2 linked regions of the Thermocoleostomius sinensis A174 genome follow. The protein of the gene in region 1 binds, or shares a complex with, the protein of each later gene. Links are inferred from orthologs where the notes say so. Each region holds a gene or a part of one and is shown in the gene's direction. Other genes may lie near its edges. The genes, in order: hisF and hisH.

Region 1 (7,346 bases):
TCGGGCTTTGTCTGTCTGTCTAGCCGTAATCATATCCTGAGTTGCCTAAATAGACAAAAAACCTTGACTAAACGATAAAATTCGCACATTTACGACGATCGCAATCAAATCTTGACCGTTTTCAGTAAAATGCTGAACCCCCCGCCAGGCTGTCAGTTTTAGCCCTCATCCTCAATTCCTCTACTACATTGAGAAGGGACATTGATTTGGCTCCCCGTCGCCCAAAAAGGGAGAAGGGGCTAGGGAATGAGGGCGATTCGGGATACACGTGTCCAGACCATTGATTTAAGCTGTCTTATGCGTTCCCCAATCAGGATTAGGACCTAGCCGCCCATTTGTGGAATCGTCACATCAATTTGCGTTACTTGCGCATCGGGCGTCAGGCTACTCAACGGTGGGTTGATAGCAGCAGCACTGCCTACCACTAATGTCACAATCTTGTCCGGGTTTAAGTTAGCTTGAGCCGCCCGTTGCACATCGTCGATCGTGGTAGCTTCTACTTGTTTTTGATACTGAAAGATAAAGTCTTGAGGATAGCCATAATAGTCATAGCGCATAATGCGTGACAAAATTTGTGATGGTGTTTGGAAGTTAAAAATGAACGCATTTAAGACCGAATCTTTGGCGCGGGCCAATTCAGCATCAGTAACAGGCGCAGTGCGAATTTGTTCAATTTCTGCCAGGGTTGATTTAATGAATGGAACGGTCGTTTCCGATCGCGTTTGTCCGCCTCCCACAAACATGCCTTCATAGTCAAACCGAGGTGACCAATAGGCATACACCGAGTAGGCCAAGCCCTGGCGCGATCGCACTTCATTCACTAACCGTCCCCCTAATCCATTCATCACTTCGTTCATTACCGAGAGGGCTGGATAGTCCGGGCTATTGAATTTTCCGCCCAAGTGACCAATTTGCACACTGCTTTGGGTGAGTTGTGGTTGATCAACAAAAAATATACCCCCTTGTTTCGCTTGAGTAATTTCAGAATTCACAGAACGAGCAGAAATGAGTTGCGTCGGTGGGTTGAAGTTTGGTCGAGGAGTTGTATAGGCACTAGAACGCCAATCGCCAAACTCAGCTTCAATCAACGACTTCATAGCGTTAGTGTCGAAATCACCCACAATGCCCAGCAAGATGTTTTGCGGCTGAAACGATTGTTGATAGAAACTCACCACATCGTCCCGCGAAATGTTGTCGAGCGTCGTATACTCCACCGTGCGAGCGTAGGGGCTGTCGGCTCCGTAAATTAGCTTTTGGAACTCACGATCGGCAATGTTTTGAGGATTGTCGTTGCGACGGGCGATCGATCCACGCCACTGGTTTTTCGCCAGATCAATTCGATCTTGCGGAAAAGCAGGTTGCCGCAACACCTCGGCAAAGAGTCCCATCACGTCTTCAGTATCTTCGGTTAAGGCGCTGAAGCTGGCACTGCCTGCGGTGATATCAATGCTGGTCTCCACAGAAGCGGCTCGCTGTTCCAGCAGTTGATTCAGCACATCAGGAGGATGGGCTTGCGTGCCGCCGCTGCGCATGACATCGCCTGTGATACTGGCCAGTCCGGCTTCTTCGCCAGGTTCCAATCGACTGCCTGTATAAATCATGGCTGAGCCGTAAACCAGCGGCAATTCATGATCTTCCAGCAAGTACACTTTCATGCCGTTGTCTAACTCATAGCGAGTATAGTCGGGCAGGGTTACTTCTGGGGCAGGCGGTAACTGTAGCTCGGTATAGTGGCGTGGTGTCACAGCCAAGGCAGGCGATCGACCTAGCCCAATCGCGAGCGTGATTATGAGGGTGATGAATCCGTAGCGAAGCCAGTGCTGACTTCTAATTGACCTTTGCATAATTCGGAGTTAGGGATTAGGGATTGGGGGTTGGGGTACTAACAGGTGAGGTGTTGGCGGTAATGAGCTTACCGATCGTTAGCTTGGTGGGCTGGAATAGGTCTTGGGCCACGCGCTGCACGTCCTGAGCGGTGATGGCTTCCACCGTTTTTAGGTCATCAAATAAATTGCGCCAACTGCCGGTTTTGGCTTCATACTCTGCCAGCAAACTTGCCATGCCCTGGTTTGATGCCAATGCTTTCAGCACACCCGCCCGCGTTTGCGTTTTCACCCGATCGAGTTCCTGAGCTGAAACAGGTTCGCGCTTCAGGAGTTCAATTTCAGCCGCAAAGGCATCGGCAATTTCGTCCAGGGTGTGTCCTGGAGCCGACAGCGCATACATCAACACCACATTCGAGAAGCGATTACCGGGAAAGTTGCTAATGAAATCAACGTTGAGGGCAATTTGCTTCTGTTCCACCAGCGATCGATATAGCCGCGAGGTGCGTCCCCCCACCAGCAAACTGGAGATAACATCATAAATGGCATTGTCGGGACTGTCGATTCCTGGACGCAAATACCCTTCAAAATACCAAGGTTCCGAAGGAAACTCTAGCGTCACTTCCTTAGGAGCATTCTGTTGCAGCATCGGCACGTCGAGAGCAGGCGATCGATCGCGGGCTTGATAACGCCCGAAATACGCTTCAGCTAGCTGTTTCACTCGATTCGGCTGCACATCTCCCACCACAGCAACCACAATATTATCGGGGGTATAGTGGGCGTCAAACAAATCTTGAATGTCTTGCCGGGTTAAGTTGCGGATGTCTTCTTCGTAACCAATCACCGGACGCCCATAGGGATGGCCTTCTAACGCCGTTTCCAGAAAGACCTCGATCATTTTGCCGATCGGTGAATTGTCGGTGCGAGTGCGGCGTTCTTCCAAAATTACGTCTTTTTCTTCGTAAAACTCGCGAAACACTGGTTCTAAAAAGCGTTCCGACTCTAGTGACATCCACAGTTCTAGCTTATTGGCCGGAAAACTGTAGAAATAGCGCGTCGCATCGGCTGAAGTGGTGGCATTAAGTCCCACACCCCCGGATTGCTCGACAATTTGACCATATTCGTTTTGCTTGACATACTTGGCTGCTTCAATTTGAACCTGATCAAACTCTTGCTGAAGCGTTGCCACTGTCTCGGTTTGTCCAGCGGCTTTAGCAGTCTGAATTTGCTCAAATAGTTCATCGAGGCGATCGAGTAAGGGCCGTTCCGCTTCATAGTTGGTTGTGCCAATGCGAGTGGTTCCCTTAAAGGCTAAGTGCTCCAGGAAGTGCGCGGCTCCGGTTTTTCCAGGTTCTTCTTCTGCTGCTCCCACATTCACATAGGTCATAAAGGACACCACAGGGGCTTGGTGTCGCTCCATGACAATAAACTTCATGCCATTTTTGAGGGTGAATTCGGTGATGCGATCGGCAACGCCATCTAAGTAGGGTTGAATGCTGGGTTGTGGTCGGGTTTGAGCGATTGCCACCGCTGGAATGCCGCTCCAAACTAGAACCACCGCCAATAGCACAGCAAGCCAACGCTGCCATCGAAACAGGCTTGAAAAAGAAAATCGATCGAGTTGCATGGAAACTGCTATACGCAATACCCATCCAGCATAAAGATTTTTCGGCCAAATGAGGCAGAATTGTTCATTTGAATTTTAGATTTGGGTGTCAAAACGAAATGATCAGGTAATTGTCTTGAAATTTGGCCCCTGTTACTTGTTTTCCCCGCAGTTCTGGCGGTAATGCAATATTGCGTCGTTGATCCCCTGCTTCCACGGTTACTTCTGGTCCAGATTGGGTTAATTTCACCTGTTTTTTATCGAAGCTGGGTAAAAACAGCGAGACCTTTCGTTCGGCAACGTTAATGGTAATTGGCTTGGGTGCTTGTGCCGCTTTGGTAAAATCGGGCATTGCCTGCATCAACGGCTGCCACTCGTCGCCACTGCGAGTTGGAATGGTGTTAATTGACAGCGGCGCAAAGTCCGATCGCATCCCTTCCGTAGTTTCGGACTGGTTCAACAACACACCACCGACCGTAAGGCCCACCTGTTGTGCACTGCCCCATAGGTATTTGGCGGTGGCGATCGCTCCCGCATCAGCCGTTGTCACCAGATAGGCCGCAACCCGATTGGGGTCAGCCAGAGCGGCTTTGCCTTGGTCAACAATCGTGCTGGCTTGATTGGCGGCAGGCTGCGAAAAAATATCACCCGACCAATTAACATTGAGCACCGCCGCAGAAATCGGTTGAATAAAGGGTGAAATTGTCTTGCCTAGATCAGAATCAAGAAACACTTGGCGAAAGCGACGGAAATACCAGCTTAGGGTTTCGGGCATTCCCAACATCCGCAGGGTGGCTTGGTCGCCGTTGCCGTCATACACAATCACGTCATAGCGATCGCCGCTGTCATACTCGCGAATGGCATTGAGGGCAAGGGCCGTATCCATGCCGGGTAAAATACTTAGCTCTTGGCCGTAGACGCTCTTTAAGATGGGTGTGCGCAAATACTTGGCTTCCTGCTGCTTCAGCTCTTCCCAAGCACGTTCCAGCAGCACTGTGCTTTGAAGTTGCACTGCATCTAGATTGGTCGCGATCGATTGTGGTTCGGCACTGAGAGGCACGCCCACTAGCAAGCTGAGGGCAGGGCTAGGATCTTGTCCGGCAAATAACACCCGATTGCCTTGGGCTGCACATTGCTTAGCTGCCGCAATTGCCACCGTTGTGCGACCAGTGCCGCCTTTCCCCAAAAACGTCAGAATTCGTGCCATCTCTAGATCTTCTACCCCAAACGTCAACAGTATGAACAGGCTCAAACCAAGTGCGATGCAACTATCAACTTATATGTAAAGGCTGGGTATGGAGTAACTGCTCAAGCTCTTGCCTTGCTCATCTAAAGGCGAGTGAGCTTACTAAGTTAACCATCATGGCTCATCCGAATTAGCGCCACAAGGGTCAACACTTCAGTCAACTCCATACTCCATCACGTCGCCTAGCTCATGCCCCTTTTCATTGTTCATACGGCTAGCCGTGGATGGTTAGGAGGGATTTCCCACCCGATCGGATCGGTTTTAACCGATTACTTCCAATTCATCCTCAAAAAACCAGGTCGTGAAATTATCATCAAACTTCACGACAATGCCTAGACCACTGCCATCGACCACTCTAAATTCTCGAATGATTCCTGTTTTACCCAGGCGTTTAACAACTTCCTGTGAAGTGCGATCGCGTAAACGCCGCACTCGAACTTTTTGACCTATTTCCATCACCACTCCAACTATGGACAAACCACGGACAAACCACCCAACAGTGTATCAGTGTATTGCACGCGATTACGCAATCGATCGATCGAGTTTTTGAGATTTCTAAGCAGACGTTTGGGAATTTCCCAAAAGAACACTGAGAAAGTGAAAAAACTGGGGTAATCTGAAAACCGTCCTAATGCAATTGATTTGTAATTCACCTGATTCAGTAGTACCTAATCATCATCAGTCGTCATGTTAGCGAAGCGCATTTTGCCTTGTTTAGATGTCAAGTCGGGTCGTGTTGTCAAAGGCGTTAATTTTGTAGATTTGCGAGATGCGGGCGATCCGGTCGAGCTAGCTCAGGTATATAACGATGCCGGAGCCGACGAACTTGTATTTCTGGATATCACAGCAACCCACGAAGACCGCAACATTATTATTGATGTGGTGTACCGCACGGCTGAACAGGTATTCATTCCGCTGACAGTGGGTGGTGGTATTCAGTCATTGGACACGATCAAACAATTACTGCGAGCCGGGGCTGATAAGGTGAGCCTCAATTCTGCGGCAGTGCGCGATCCAGAATTGGTCAATCGAGCCAGCGATCGGTTTGGCAATCAATGTATTGTCATCGCCATTGATGCACGGCGGCGGACTGACCCCACAAACCCTGGCTGGGATGTGTATGTGCGAGGTGGACGAGACAATACGGGGATAGATGCGATTGCCTGGGCCAAAGACGTTGAACAACGCGGTGCAGGTGAATTGCTGGTGACAAGCATGGATGCTGACGGTACACAGGCAGGGTATGACTTAGATCTAACTCGGACGATCGCTGAACATGTGCAAATTCCAGTGATTGCTTCGGGCGGAGCAGGCAACTGTCATCACATTTATCAAGCGTTGACCGAGGGCAAAGCCGAGGCTGCGCTGCTAGCTTCGCTGTTGCACTATGGGCAGCTAACTGTTGCGCAAATTAAGGATTATTTGCTCGAACACCAAGTTCCAGTTCGGATGAATCGTGCAGATTGGATTGAACAGCCCTAGTTCAAGGAAGCGTTGCTTGCTCGATTGATCTGGAGTTTTGTGAGTCGTGTGTGACGATTTACGTTTAAATTGCACTACATACTCCTGTATTGCACAGTTAGGCACAATTAACTCGCAGATAAGAAATTTCAATGAGACGACGTTGTAATTTTTTGCATTCTTCGTACACACTATAGGCAGCGATCGAGTTGTTAAAGATTTCTAGATATAGAGCAATAATGGCAGCAGCAGTCAATATCGCTGTCATCTTAAGTTGAAGGGTTTCAAGCAATTCTTCAACAATATGCCTCTCGCACTCGTTTGTGTCTATCCGTGGGTACATCAACCTACAGACAGAATTCTGAGAAGCTGTTAATATATGTAAACATTACGAATCGTAAAAACCAATTTAAAAATGTTCTTTATTCTGATCATAGTCATTGGTCTTGTTGCATGGGCCCTGCATCTGATGCAGGAAGCTGTTCAACATCGAGAGTTCTCGCTGATGCTAGCAGGATTTCTGGTTTCATCGGCAGCAGCGGCACTGGTAGCAGTCTATTTTCTGATGGGGCACTATGTCGGCTACATGACCGAGATGGCGCAACGAGCCTATCTCTCTGATCAGATCCCCAGTCCAACTGAATGGGCAGCGTTAGATGGTGTTTGGATTGAGGAGATTGTTGAAGTGCCTTCAGATTTTCCGTCCCGCCCAATGTCTAATTAAGCAAATGGTTCAATCAGCTAGTCAACCAACGTAGCCATTTTGCAGTGAATCATTTTTCTTGGTATTCTTTTACCTGCGACATTTCGATAATTAGCACTTTTTGCCTAGTGATTTTTAGGCTAGCGGCCATCTCTTAGTGTCTCAATGACGATGAAGCATTTTGGATGCAAATCGCTCGGTCGATCGGTCGGGCGATTCATTTTTGCAATTAGTTTTGCAATTAGTTTTGCAACAGTTCGTCAAAGTGTCCTGTTTAAGGTTGTAAGTGGTCGAGAGAGAAGCGTAATAGTTACTTAGAATCAAGTGCATCAGTTGTGTAAGCCCTCACCTTAAATCATTCCTCTCCCAAGTCCGGGCGAGAGACTTTGATCTGGAAGAATTGGTTTTAATTTGAGCCGAGTCATTTTTCTCTGACTTCCCTTCTCTTAACCTCGGGAGAAGGGGCAGGGGGATGAGGGCTGTTACAACCACACAGATACGAAAGTG
Region 2 (7,357 bases), 2.5 Mb from region 1 along the record:
GACGCAATTTCAAGAAGCCAGAAATGCCCAACACCGGGCTATTCATGCAATGCAGGAAACGATTCAGCGGTTGATCAATCCTGTCGTAGCCGAGCTAGCCGCATCATAAAATTTCAGGGCAATCGTAGATACAGTCTGTAGAATGGTGCATAGCTAAGTTGAAAGTCAAGTTGAAAGTTAATTCAGGAATTTCATGTGCCTGAGTTGTAGCTTTTCCATCGAGTGATTCCTGCGTTAGTTGTGCATGTCCTCACCCCAACCTCCTAACCCATCTCCTGATCCAAAGCAGTCGCCAGAGCCTGTGCAATCGACTCATTTGCCGGGTTCACCTCATTCGACAGCGGGTCCTGCTCCGACTCCACCTTCCCCACCTGATTCGGTTTCCAAATCAACCGGATCGAAGACACTATTGGGAGCCATTACCCGAGCCGTCCAAACTGTGCGGGCCCGAGTGAATTTTTCTCAATTGCTACTTAAGCCAAATGCTAGAGTACCGGAGATTTGGGTACAGGATGCTGACGCTCCAAAAGCAGAAATTTATCCGTTATTAGGGGAATATTATAAGTTAGGGCGTAGCTCGCGATCGTGCGATATTGTTGTCCGTAATCCGGTCGTAAGTCAGGTTCACCTGTCGCTGACTCGAGACAAGCGGCAAGGTCGGGCCCCCTTTATTTTGCGAGATGAGAACTCAACTAATGGGATTTATCGGGGCAAGCGTCGCATCACAAAATTGGAATTACGCCACGGAGATGTCCTAACCCTTGGCCCACCGGAATTAGCAGCGGCAGTGCGACTTGAATACAACGACCCGCCCTCTTGGTACGTCAAAGCCGCTCGATATGGGCTATATGGCTTTACAGGGCTGACGGCTCTTACCGTGGCTTGGGTAGGGATGGAGTGGACGCGATTCAGTGTGACTCCGTTACCCACTTCCGTGCAGGGCCCTGTCATTGTGTTGGCACGAGATGAGGAAACGCCGCTGCGGCCGATCGAAACTCGGGCACATGTGGAATTGCGTAACCTAAGAGATTTTTCACCCTATCTCCCCAAAGCAGTGATTGCATCAGAAGATTCTCGCTATTACTGGCATTTGGGAGTTGATCCCCTTGGCATTTTGCGTGCTTCATTGACGAATCTTCGCGGTGGTGAAATTCGTGAAGGAGGCAGCACTGTCACTCAGCAACTCGCTCGCAGTATCTTTCGAGAGTATGTCGGCACGGAAGATTCGGCCGATCGCAAATTGCGAGAAGCTGTCGTCGCGCTCAAGCTGGAAACCTTTTACAGCAAAGACGACTTGATGCTGACCTATCTCAATCGGGTCTATTTGGGTAGTGGCAACTATGGATTTGAAGATGCCTCTCAGTTTTACTTTGGCAAGTCTGCTAGGGATCTTACTCTCGCTGAGGCGGCAACGCTGGTGGGAATTCTGCCAGCCCCCAATAACTTTAATCCAGTCCGAGACTACGACACAGCGGTAGAGTTGCGCGATCGAGTCATTAACCGCATGGTAGCTCAGGGCATGGTTAGTGCCGAAGAAGCCCAACGGGCTAGGCGATCGCGAATTGAGATTAATCCAACTGCGATTGAAGAACTAGAAAGTATCCGTGCCCCCTACTTCTACAACCATGTGTTTGCAGAGCTAGAAATGTTATTGGGTGACCAACTAGCACAAGAAGGCAATTTTATCGTTGAAAGCACAGTAGATCTAGCGATGCAGGCTGCCGCAGAGGCTTCGCTTGAAGCGAATGTGACATCCACAGGAACGGCCGTAGGAGTGTCGCAAGGCGCGATTGTGTCGCTAGACTCCAGTACGGGTGAAGTATTAGCCCTAGTGGGGGGGGTCAATTTCCAAGAAAGTCAGTTTAATCGAGCCACGCAAGCCCTACGACAGCCGGGATCAGCATTTAAGGTTTTTGCATTCGCAGCCGCCTTAGAACAGGGAATTTCTCCGGGGACTGCGTTTTCCTGTGCTCCATTAGAATGGGCAGGGCAATTTTTTGAAGGTTGTCGCTCTGGATCTGGAGCGCTAAACATGTACGATGGGTTAGCCTTGTCAGAGAATGTTGTAGCGCTGCGAATCGCTCAGGAAGTTGGGCTAGAGCGGGTAGTTCGCATGGCGCAACGGATGGGCATTCAGTCTGAACTCAATCCGGTTCCTGGTTTAGTGCTAGGACAAAGCGAAGTCACGGTGTTAGAACTGACAGGAGCCTACAGCGTTTTGGCTAACCAAGGTGTTCGCAACCGACCGCACACCATTGCGCGAATTTTAGATAGCAGCGATTGCGCCGACATTAACGATCGCAATACCTGCCGCATCATCTACGAATTTGGACAAAACGGTGAAGCGGACGTTCCAGTTCTTGATCCAGGGGTGGCAGACACTATGACGTCGTTGTTAAGGGGCGTGGTGCAAGGTGGAACGGGTAGCGCCGCCGCGATGGGGCTAGGGGAAGTCGGCAAAACGGGCACCACAAATGACAATGTGGATTCCTGGTTTGTGGGCTACGTTCCTCGTCAAACGATCGTGACAGGCATTTGGTTAGGCAATGATGACAATACCCCTACCGATGGCGGCAGTGGGATTGCGGCACAGCTTTGGCGCAGTTACATGTCACAAATTCTTCGGTAACGATAGTTGAATAACCTTGTAGTTCGCGGATTTGCTACGCTAGGGTTCAAATCTACTGTTTGTCGAACAGTAGAGTAGTTGATCTAGATTCAACCCAGATTTAACCAGAACTCAGAATAGGGACTTAAGAGCATGACCACGATCGCCGTAGTAGATTACGACATGGGCAATTTGCATTCTGCCTGCAAGGGGTTGCAGAAAGCTGGGGCTACGCCAATCGTAACGGATTCAATGCAGGAATTAGCCCAAGCCGATGCGGTGGTCTTGCCGGGTGTGGGAGCTTTTGATCCAGCCATTCAGCATCTGCGATCGCGTGACTTAATTCATCCGCTACAAGACATCATTGCCAGTGGTAAACCCTTCCTAGGAATTTGTTTGGGGTTACAAATCCTCTTAGACGGCAGCGAAGAGGGAGTTGAACCGGGTTTAGGCGTGATTGCTGGTATGGTGCGGCGATTTCGCCCTGAACCTCGCATCACCATTCCCCATATGGGTTGGAATCAACTACAGTTAACGCAGCCTACGCTCCCTTTGTGGCAGCAGCTTCCCCTTGATCCGTGGGTCTACTTTGTCCATTCCTACTACGCAGACCCAACTGATCCAGCAGTTCGATCGGCCGTGATTACACACGGTAGCCAAACAGTGACAGCGGCGATCGCCCGCCATAACCTCATGGCTGTGCAGTTCCATCCCGAAAAATCCTCAACCGCCGGACTGCAAATTTTGGCGAATTTTGTGGCGAGCGTGAAACAACACCAACTTGTCGGTGCAACGGCAACATGAGCCTACGGATTTATGGTAATCGCCAACTGAAAACTTTACCCGGTCAGGAAACTCGTCCAACAGCAGCGCGAGTTCGGGAAGCGCTGTTCAATATTTGGCAGGGGAGCATTGCCGAATGTCGTTGGCTCGATTTATGCACGGGAACCGGAGCAATGGGAGCCGAAGCTTTGTGTCGTGATGCGGCATTGGTGATTGGCATTGAGCAATCGGGACGAGCCTGTCACATTATCCAGCAAAATTGGCAGCGCGTCGCCCAACCCCATCAATTGTTTCAAGTCATTCGGGGAGACGTGATGCAGCGCCTACCCGATCTAGCCACCCAACTGAATCACCCCTTCGATCGCATTTACTTTGACCCGCCCTACGCCAGCGAGTTGTATCAACCGGTACTTGAAACGATCGCCCGTTGCCACCTACTCGCTCCAAGGGGCGAACTCGCGGTTGAACATAGCCCCGATCGTCCATTGCCCAAATTAATTGAGTCTTTAGAATGCTGCCGTCAAAAAAGCTATGGCAACACCGCATTGACATTCTACTGCGTTTGCTAAGCTCTGCCCCTCTTCACAACACCGCACAATTTCATTCTTGGAATAAACCAGAAACGGGCAAAACAGACCCTCAGAACAGCAATATTGCAAGATCAACGATTGCCATCCCTAAGCTGTCTGCTTGCCCATTCAGTGATTTGACTTGTTCAGCCCTCAACTTGTCATCAACTCTACTTCCGGCTGTGATTTAACCCATGAAGCAGAACCTGATAGCGAGAGCTTCAGGATTATGAATTAAGCTGGTTGCCCCGCTTGAACTGCATGTAGGCAGCGACGAACAAGCCTGCCAGCGTCACCGGAATCAAACCAAGCACAATTCCTGAAAGTAAGGGTTCTACCACAACACAACCTCCTTATCGCTGTTTGGATTGTATCAAATTCACAGACCTTACCCTTTTCGTTACACTTTGTAGCGTTCTATCATAATTAGTAGGAACCCTACGAGCGATCGTTATTTAGCAATTAAAGCTAAACGCTAGTAGCTTGAGTGCTCAATTGGTCTCACTTCCAGGCAACTGCTTCTGTTGTACCTTTCCTCGGTAACTGATTGTAGAAACCATGAATTGAATTGAAAAGCTTAAATTTTGCTTATGGACAACGTGAAGTAAGTTAAATTCCTGAAGTATATTGTTAAGCGAAACGTCATTCCACGGTTTGGGCTTTGACTAAGGAACTTTTGGACAAACGCGTTATCACCTCTCACATCACCGATTCTATGGATACTTCACTGCCAAAGGAGAATGCCAACAGAAGGGCCATTGTTGTGGCACTGGCAGTGTTACTGGTGAGTTTTCTGGTATTTGTCGGCATTTATCAGATTCGGCACTCTGATCCCTATGTTCAAAGCGTCTTGTCATTGGGTGGTGATGCGAGCCGAGGGCAGGTAATTTTTCAGCAAAACTGTTCTGTTTGTCATGGTCTCAATGCGGATGGACGGGTGGGGCCTAGCCTGCACCACGTGGCATCTCGCAAATCAAGAATTGGATTGATTCATCAAGTCACAAGCGGCAAAACTCCTCCCATGCCCCAATTTCAGCCGACAGCAGAAGATATGGCTGATTTGTTAGAGTACTTAGAAAGTTTGTAATTCGCTCCTTAGCGATCTAGCTTTCTAAAAAACGACTGCTGCTGGCGACTACGATCGCGACTGTTAGTTCCACGGCTAGGCTGGATTGTTAGGGCTGGTGTGCCAAATGACTCAGCCCAATAGTGATAGGATGTAATCCGACCTGGATCGGGATCTAGATAAAAATACCCCACGCCGATTTCTTGGACTTGCACCGACAGCATATTATCTCGATGACCAGGGCTATTCATCCAGCCTTGAATGACACGATCAGGAGTGGCATACCCGATCGCTAAATTTTCGGCGGCACTGGAAAAATCATAGCCAGTGGCTAGAATTCGCTGTTGCCAAGTAGAGCCGTCTGCCCCCGTGTGGCTAAAAAAATCTTGCGTGGCCATAGCCTTAGTATAGGTTTGAGCCGATCGAGAAAGCTGAGTATTCAGCGCCAGCGGATGAAGCCCCCGCTCTCGACGTAGAGCGTTTGTTTGCTGAACCACTTGATAGGTAAAACTTGTTGTAGATGTGGGACGCGCTGCTAGCTTCAGGCGATAGCGAGTGCGTTGATTAGCTCTAGCAAACACGCGAATAAAGTAGGTCCCTGGCTCTAATCCCTGAATATTGATTGTTTCTTTTTGACGATCGGGCGCTCTAGAACTGGCAACGACTTCACCAAGTTCTGGCTGTCCATTGCGATTCCAGTCACGAAGTAACTCAACATCGGTATTGGATTTTAGACCCCTTAGTCGCAATTCGAAATGGCTTCGCTTCTTTAAGCGCAATCGATAATACTGCTCTAAGTCTAGACCCCGCAAGCGGTCTTTAACAGTTTGAAATTTTGAAGAAATTGCAATGGGGTTTGCTCGATCGAGCGGCGTTCTTGCATCAGGTAGCATGACATTACCTCAGAATTACAGCCCTCAACTCTGTTCAGCAAACTCTGCTCAGGATTCTGTTTACTGGGAAACTCCGGTAAGAGACATCAGTAAGCCCTCGCATCAATGGCAGCTAAGAGTGTGTTTGCCGCTCTCCATAAGACCTCACCAACAGACCTGCGACTAAAACGGCTTCTCAATGCCTCGTTCAATTCATCAGCCTGGAAACACAAACACATTTCCCATGATGCCGTAGGAGGAGGTCTCTTGGCAGGTTTTTGATCAGTCAATGTAGAAACCGCCAATAGAACTAGCGAGCAATGGTGAATCGGCGCAGAAAAATCGATCGCGGCAATTAAACCTGAGAGAATAAAAATTGAAGCCAGTGGATAGAGAATAAAAATTGAAGCCAGTGGATCAAGTCCTAAACCACCTTACAGAAAGACTAGACAAGTTAATGATTTGATGGTACAAATGTTCTGTGGGCCAAATTTAACCTGCGCAATTGGTTACTTGCTTTCGATCAGTGCTAGTTTGCACTGTCTTTTGTTCTATTTATGACCAATTTTTAGGTTTGATTTTTCTCATTTTACCCATCTACGAATTTGCCTTACCGATGAGCTATGGAAGCCTTAACTGAAGTCCAACAACAACTTTATGATTGGCTCGTGGAATACATTCGCGAGAACCAACACTCTCCTTCAATCCGCCAAATGATGCGGGCAATGGGTTTAAAATCGCCTGCTCCAATTCAAAGCCGTCTAGAGCACTTACGAAACAAAGGTTACATTGATTGGACAGAAGGCAAGGCCCGCACCATTCGGATCTTGAAGCCCATGGGGATTCCGATCTTGGGTGCGATCGCCGCTGGTTCGGTGGTCGAATCGTTTACTGATTCGGTTGAACAACTTGATTTTTCCAGCTCGCTATTGCGCCCTGGCGATTACGCCCTACGAGTACGGGGAGATAGTATGATCGATGCTCTAATTGATGATGGGGACGTAGTGATTATGCGCCCTGTTCCCGATCCCAAAGCCCTAAAGAACGGGACTATTGTGGCGGCTCGCGTCAATGGGGATGGAACAACCCTCAAGTACTATCACCGGAAAGGCAACCAAGTCACGCTGAAGCCAGCAAACCGCAACTATACTCCGATCGAAGCACTGGCTACGAATGTAGAAGTACAAGGGGTCCTAGTAGGCGTATGGCGCGGCTATAGCCTGTTTGCTTCTTGATGAAATTTCTGGGAATCGATTTAGGATGGCAATCGCAGCCAAGCGGCTTGTGCTGTCTAAATTGGCAGGATAATGTGCTGCGATTGGTAGAGCTACATCGCCTAGAAGCAGTCTCGGCAATTTTGTCTTGGATTGATGATCACACTGGTTTCGAGGAACCAGCGGGTATTGCTGTGGATGCTCCAACTCTGATTCCAAACGCTACAGGAATGCGAGTTCCCGAT

What was found.
Region 2: the proteins of hisF (region 1) and hisH are in contact, whole or in part, in a crystal structure (PDB 6RU0), measured with the Thermotoga maritima proteins. The link is inferred for Thermocoleostomius sinensis A174 from one-to-one orthologs. Residues at the interface, in WP_004080486.1 of Thermotoga maritima: Met1, Leu2, Ala3, Arg5, Ser40, Glu41, Asp45, Glu46, Ala70, Glu71, Ile73, Asp74, Ile75, Pro76, Phe77, Asp98, Lys99, Ser122, Gln123, Glu161, Thr195, Leu196, Asn247, Arg249, Glu251; in WP_004080484.1 of Thermotoga maritima: Asn15, Arg18, Arg22, Arg117, Leu118, Pro119, His120, Met121, Gly122, Trp123, Asn124, Asn134, Gly135, Tyr136, Tyr138, Val140, Tyr158, Glu180, Lys181, Ser182, Ser183, Lys184, Ile185.

What each region holds. Positions count from the first base shown.
Region 1 is NZ_CP113797.1:482,574-489,919, reverse strand. The notes cover bases 4,504-7,259. They hold hisF (imidazole glycerol phosphate synthase subunit HisF), read left to right. Parts: upstream 4,504-5,362; coding sequence 5,363-6,157; downstream 6,158-7,259. Other genes in these bases: OXH18_RS02035 (hypothetical protein), read left to right, coding at 6,606-6,860; OXH18_RS02040 (hypothetical protein), read right to left, coding at 6,255-6,404; OXH18_RS02050 (hypothetical protein), read right to left, coding at 5,143-5,328; petP (cytochrome b6f subunit PetP), read right to left, coding at 4,937-5,131; OXH18_RS02060 (Get3/ArsA fold putative tail anchor-mediating ATPase NosAFP), read right to left, coding at 4,504-4,636. Also shown: OXH18_RS02070 (M16 family metallopeptidase), read right to left, coding at 324-1,844; OXH18_RS02065 (M16 family metallopeptidase), read right to left, coding at 1,861-3,450; more of OXH18_RS02060, read right to left, coding at 3,539-4,503.
Region 2 is NZ_CP113797.1:3,016,963-3,024,319, forward strand. Bases 1,820-4,586 are described here. They hold hisH (imidazole glycerol phosphate synthase subunit HisH), read left to right. Parts: upstream 1,820-2,761; coding sequence 2,762-3,412; downstream 3,413-4,586. Other genes in these bases: OXH18_RS13015 (PBP1A family penicillin-binding protein), read left to right, coding at 1,820-2,629; rsmD (16S rRNA (guanine(966)-N(2))-methyltransferase RsmD), read left to right, coding at 3,409-3,960; petG (cytochrome b6-f complex subunit V), read right to left, coding at 4,188-4,301. Also shown: pilus motility taxis protein HmpF, read left to right, coding at 1-109; more of OXH18_RS13015, read left to right, coding at 245-1,819; OXH18_RS13035 (c-type cytochrome), read left to right, coding at 4,676-5,047; OXH18_RS13040 (CAP domain-containing protein), read right to left, coding at 5,056-5,919; transcriptional repressor LexA, read left to right, coding at 6,522-7,133; OXH18_RS13050 (DUF429 domain-containing protein), read left to right, coding at 7,133-7,357. UniProt on the Escherichia coli protein: IGPS catalyzes the conversion of PRFAR and glutamine to IGP, AICAR and glutamate. The HisH subunit catalyzes the hydrolysis of glutamine to glutamate and ammonia as part of the synthesis of IGP and AICAR.